Linked DNA regions of Thermotoga maritima MSB8. The protein of the gene in region 1 interacts with the protein of each later gene in a pairwise test. Links are inferred from orthologs where the notes say so. Each region holds a gene or a part of one and is shown on either strand. Other genes may lie near its edges.

Region 1 (2,999 bases):
TGGAATTACGAAACCGTTTATTTTCCTTTTGGCACTGAAAAAGACAGGGTTCTCGCAACCTATCCGAAAGAGGGGCAGATCTACAATGGGAAATTAATTCTTCTTATTGATACAGGAGAAAAAGAAAGCTATTTTCTGGTAGAAAATTTTGTGGGCAAAAAAGTGGACGAACTGAAGGACGATCCCCGTGTTTTGCTACTTGGAACAGGTGATACGGTGGTGGCACAGTATCCCCCGGAAGGTTCTATAGCAACGAAAGTTATCCTCATCCTTGGGGAGGAATGAACTTGAGAAGAAGAGGAATAGTGGTGAGTTTTCACTCGAACATGGTCACGGTCGAAGACGAGGAAACTGGTGAAAGAATCCTCTGCAAACTGAGGGGGAAATTTCGCCTGCAGAATCTCAAGATATACGTTGGAGACAGGGTGGAGTACACACCGGATGAAACAGGATCCGGAGTCATAGAGAACGTGCTACACAGGAAAAATCTACTCACCAAACCTCACGTCGCCAATGTGGATCAAGTGATTCTCGTGGTAACGGTGAAAATGCCGGAAACTTCGACCTACATAATCGATAAATTTCTTGTTCTCGCTGAAAAGAACGAACTGGAAACGGTGATGGTCATCAACAAGATGGACCTCTACGATGAAGACGATCTGAGGAAGGTAAGAGAGCTGGAAGAGATCTATTCTGGACTCTATCCAATCGTGAAAACCAGTGCGAAAACCGGAATGGGAATCGAAGAGCTCAAGGAATATCTGAAGGGAAAGATCAGCACGATGGCCGGACTCTCCGGAGTTGGAAAAAGTAGCTTGCTCAACGCCATAAATCCCGGTTTGAAATTACGGGTGAGCGAAGTTTCAGAGAAACTCCAAAGGGGAAGGCATACTACAACAACTGCCCAGCTCTTGAAATTCGATTTCGGAGGTTACGTAGTCGATACTCCGGGTTTCGCAAATCTGGAGATCAACGACATAGAACCCGAGGAACTGAAACACTACTTCAAGGAATTTGGAGACAAACAGTGTTTCTTCTCGGACTGCAACCACGTGGATGAACCGGAGTGTGGAGTGAAAGAAGCCGTGGAGAACGGAGAAATCGCAGAAAGTCGATACGAAAACTACGTGAAGATGTTTTACGAGCTTCTGGGAAGGAGGAAAAAGTAATGGTGAAAATAGCAGCTTCAATTCTCGCGTGTGACCTTGCAAGACTGGCCGATGAAGTGAAAAGGGTGGAAGAGCACGTGGATATGATCCATTTCGATGTCATGGATGGTCATTTTGTTCCAAACATTTCCTTTGGACTTCCCGTTCTGAAAGCCCTCAGGAAAGAAACAAAACTTCCCATAAGTGTACACCTGATGATCACCAATCCCGAAGATTACATCGACCGCTTCATAGAAGAAGGAGCAGATATGGTCGCCATCCATTACGAATCGACCTTTCATCTCCACAGACTGGTCCATCGTGTTAAAGACCTTGGAGCACGGGCCTTTGTGGCCATAAACCCGCATACCCCCATCAATCTTCTTTCAGAGATCATAACCGACGTCGACGGTGTACTTGTGATGAGCGTCAATCCTGGTTTCTCTGGTCAGAGGTTCATAGCAAGGAGTCTTGAGAAAATAAGAAATCTGAGAAAGATGGTGAAGGAACTGGGATTGGAAACAGAAATCATGGTCGACGGCGGTGTAAACGAAGAGAACGCATCGATACTGGTTAAAAACGGTGCGACGATCCTTGTGATGGGATACGGTATCTTCAGAAACGACAATTACGTTGAACTGATAAAGAGCATCAAACAGGAAAGAGAGGAATTTGCTGACTGAATCTGTTCGATTTTCCGTTTTTCTTCGTGTTGTTTTTGAAATTCCTCTCCAGAATTTCATAGGCTCTGTTTATAACCCTGTCAGGAATACCCGCTATCTTTGCGACCTCTATTCCGTAACTTCTGTCTGCCACACCGTCCACCACCTTGTGGGTGAATATCACGTTTTTGCCTTCTTCTTTTACCAGAATGGTTTTGTTCTGAACCTGCGGAAAGTGTTTTTCGAGTTCCGTGAGTTCCGTGAAATGAGTGGCAAACAGCACCTTACATCCTCTCTTTATGAGTTCCTCTGAGATTGCCCAGGCTATGCTGACGCCGTCCTGGGTGCTTGTACCTCTTCCCACCTCGTCCAGGAGAACCAGACTCTTATTTGTTGATTTCAGAAGGATGAGCGCCATCTCGTTCATCTCGACAAGGAACGTACTTCTACCACCAGCGAGATCGTCTCTGGCACCCATTCGCGTGAAAATCCTGTCGAACACTGGAAGAATCGCCTTCTGCGCCGGCACAAACGATCCTATCTGCGCCATGAGGGATATGAGACCCACCTGTCTGATGAAAGTGGACTTCCCGCTCATGTTGGGACCCGTTATTACCACAAATCTCTTCTCGTTGTCCATGTAAATATCGTTTTCAACAAAATTCTGTGTGAACCTTTCAACGACCGGGTGTCTTCCACCTTTGATCTCCAGTCTGTCTTCTGAAAAGACGGGTTTTGTGTAGTTGTACATAATAGCGTCGTATGCTAACGTCGAAAGCGCATCTATCTTTGCCAGATCCTCCGAGATCTCAAGGAGAACTTCTTTGTGCTTTTTCACCTCTTCGCACACGCTTTTGAAGAGTTCCTTTTCCAGTTCTTCTATTCTCTCTTTAGCGGCCATTATCTTTGTCTCGAACTCCTTCAATTCGGGTGTGATGAATCTTTCAGAATTGACGAGTGTTTGTTTTCTTTCGTAATCGTCGGGAATCTTATCCAGATTCGCCTTCGTCACCTCTATGTAGTAACCAAAAACCTGGTTGTATCCAACCCGCAGTTTTTGGATGCCTGTTCTTTCTCTCTCCTTCTCCTCGAACTCTTTGAGCCTCTCTTCGGCATGTTCCAGAAGATCCCTGTATTCGTCGAGTTCAGATGAGAATCCTCTCTTTATAACTTTTCCCTCGCCGGGGCT
Region 2 (2,797 bases), 790 kb from region 1 along the record:
GAACTGTTCATCATAGAGAGACTGAAAGACACTTCTTTTGGAGAAGAAGATCTTTTCGTACCCTTTTCTGAAAGTGAGTACGCAGAACCCACACCATTCCCCATGGCTGAGATGGGAAAAACGAAGTTTCATGTCTCCGGTCTTGTTCATGACGAATCAGGTTTCCCTCTCAGCTCTCCGGATGCGGCAGAAAAATTGATACGAAGGCTCACGAACAAAATTAGACTTCACGCGGATGAAATAGCCTTCTACGAAGAGTATGAGACGGAGGACGCAGAAATTCTGGTGGTAGCTTATGGGATAGTCGCAAGAAGCGCTATGAAAGCAGTGAAGATCGCAAGACGTGACAGAATCAAAGTAGGGTTGTTCAAACCCATCACAATCTGGCCGGCTCCCGTATCACGTTTCAGAAAACTGGCAGAGAAAGTGAACACCATAGTGATAGCTGAAATGAATCTGGGGCAGTATGCGAAAGAACTCATCAGTTCTATAGACAGAAGATCAAAAGTCATAAGAACCATAAACAAGGTGAATGGAGAACTCATAAAACCTGAAGAGATTCTGGATGTTATAACCGAAACTCAAATAGAGATTTAACATAAAAGGGTACAATAGAACCTTGGTGGATCAAAAAATCAAGGAGGTGGAAACTGTGTACGTGGAAATCGTGGATGTAAGAGCAAGAGAGGTTCTGGATTCGAGAGGAAACCCCACCGTTGAAGCGGAAGTCGTGCTTGAAGACGGAACAATGGGAAGAGCCATCGTACCCTCTGGTGCCTCAACGGGAAAATTCGAAGCCCTGGAAATCAGAGACAAAGACAAGAAGAGATACCTCGGGAAAGGTGTTCTGAAAGCAGTAGAGAACGTGAACGAAACCATAGCTCCTGCACTGATCGGGATGAACGCATTCGACCAGCCACTCGTTGACAAGACATTGATAGAACTGGACGGCACCGAAAACAAATCTAAACTGGGTGCCAACGCCATACTCGCCGTTTCTATGGCAGTTGCCAGAGCAGCAGCGAATTACCTTGGATTGCCCCTCTACAAATACCTTGGAGGAGTCAACGCGAAGGTTCTGCCAGTACCTCTGATGAACGTGATCAACGGTGGACAGCACGCAGACAACAATCTTGACCTTCAGGAATTCATGATTGTTCCCGCCGGATTTGACAGCTTCAGAGAAGCTTTGAGGGCAGGAGCGGAAATATTCCACACGTTGAAAAAGATACTCCACGAAGCCGGTCACGTGACAGCGGTCGGAGACGAGGGTGGATTCGCTCCCAATTTGTCTTCCAACGAGGAAGCCATAAAAGTTCTGATTGAAGCCATAGAGAAAGCAGGCTACAAACCCGGAGAAGAAGTTTTCATAGCTCTCGACTGTGCGGCATCTTCCTTTTACGATGAGGAAAAGGGAGTTTACTACGTCGATGGTGAGGAAAAATCCAGCGAAGTTCTCATGGGATACTACGAAGAACTGGTGGCGAAGTACCCCATCATATCCATCGAAGATCCGTTCGCGGAGGAAGACTGGGATGCATTTGTGGAATTCACAAAGAGAGTAGGAAACAAGGTTCAGATCGTTGGAGATGACCTTTACGTGACCAACGTGAAAAGACTTTCCAAAGGAATAGAACTCAAAGCGACCAACTCCATACTCATCAAACTCAATCAGATAGGCACCGTCACGGAAACTCTCGACGCGGTGGAGATGGCACAGAAGAACAACATGACAGCCATCATTTCCCACAGATCCGGAGAGAGTGAAGACACGTTCATCGCAGACCTTGCCGTGGCAACGAACGCTGGTTTCATCAAGACAGGTTCCCTCTCCAGGAGCGAAAGGATAGCCAAGTACAACCAGCTTTTGAGAATCGAGGAAGAACTCGGAAAAGTGGCAGAATTCAGAGGTTTGAAATCTTTCTACTCTATAAAGAGATAACACCGAAGGCCCACCTTGGTGGGCCTTCATTTTGTTGAGGTGATTTCAGATTGGAAAGGCATGAAGAGATAAAAAAAGGAGCATGGATTGGAATACTTGGAAACACCGTGCTTGCCGTCTTGAAGATTTTGGTGGGACTTCTCACGGGAAGCTATGCGATACTCGCAGACGGAATAGACACGTCCACCGACATATTCACCTCTCTTGTCATACTCCTCTCATCCAGAATTTCAGGAAAACCACCCGACGAGACGCATCCATACGGCCATGAAAGGGCAGAAACGATCGCCTCAAAGATAATCTCCTTCGTTATGTTTTACGCAGGAGCCTCTCTTCTTGTTGAATCAGTCAAAAGGCTCGTGAAACAGGAGTTTTCCCTGGAACTCACTCTGACAGCCTTTATTGTTGTTGGGATTTCCGTTGCAGGCAAAACTTTTCTTTTTTTATACAAACTGTCTCTTGGGAAACGTTTGAAAAGTTCGGCTACAATCAGTGATGCACTGAACATGAGAAACGACATAATGATCTCAGGAACTGTTCTGGCCGGCATGGTTGCGATGAAAACCTTCGGATGGTGGTGGCTGGACAGTCTGCTCGCGATTTTCGTTTCCATTATGATCCTGAGAACCTCATTTTCCGTATTCTACGAAGCGGCTTACGAACTCATGGATGGCATGAAAAGAACCGAGTTAGACATGTACGATGATATATTTGCCGTCCTCGAACGTTTTCCAAACGTGCATAATCCCCACAGGGTGAGAATAAGAAGGGTGGGAACGAAATACTTCATAGAAATGGATATCGAAGTAGATGGAAAGATGTCTGTGAAAGATGCGCACGAATTGACCGTGAAAA

The links. Proteins that work in one complex are often made in the same cells at the same time.
Region 2: the proteins of rpe (region 1) and eno interact in binary tests that used the Escherichia coli proteins (3 or more experiments, as listed by UniProt). The link is inferred for Thermotoga maritima MSB8 from one-to-one orthologs.

Annotation. Positions count from the first base shown.
Region 1 is NC_000853.1:1,693,567-1,696,565, forward strand. It holds rpe (ribulose-phosphate 3-epimerase), read left to right. Parts: upstream 1-1,168; coding sequence 1,169-1,831; downstream 1,832-2,999. Other genes in the region: TM_RS08730 (PASTA domain-containing protein), read left to right, coding at 1-285; rsgA (ribosome small subunit-dependent GTPase A), read left to right, coding at 282-1,169; mutS (DNA mismatch repair protein MutS), read right to left, coding at 1,800-2,999. UniProt on the Escherichia coli protein: Catalyzes the reversible epimerization of D-ribulose 5-phosphate to D-xylulose 5-phosphate.
Region 2 is NC_000853.1:898,688-901,484, reverse strand. It holds eno (phosphopyruvate hydratase), read left to right. Parts: upstream 1-652; coding sequence 653-1,942; downstream 1,943-2,797. Other genes in the region: TM_RS04485 (cation diffusion facilitator family transporter), read left to right, coding at 1,993-2,797; TM_RS04495 (2-oxoacid:acceptor oxidoreductase subunit alpha), read left to right, coding at 1-597. UniProt on the Escherichia coli protein: Catalyzes the reversible conversion of 2-phosphoglycerate (2-PG) into phosphoenolpyruvate (PEP). It is essential for the degradation of carbohydrates via glycolysis.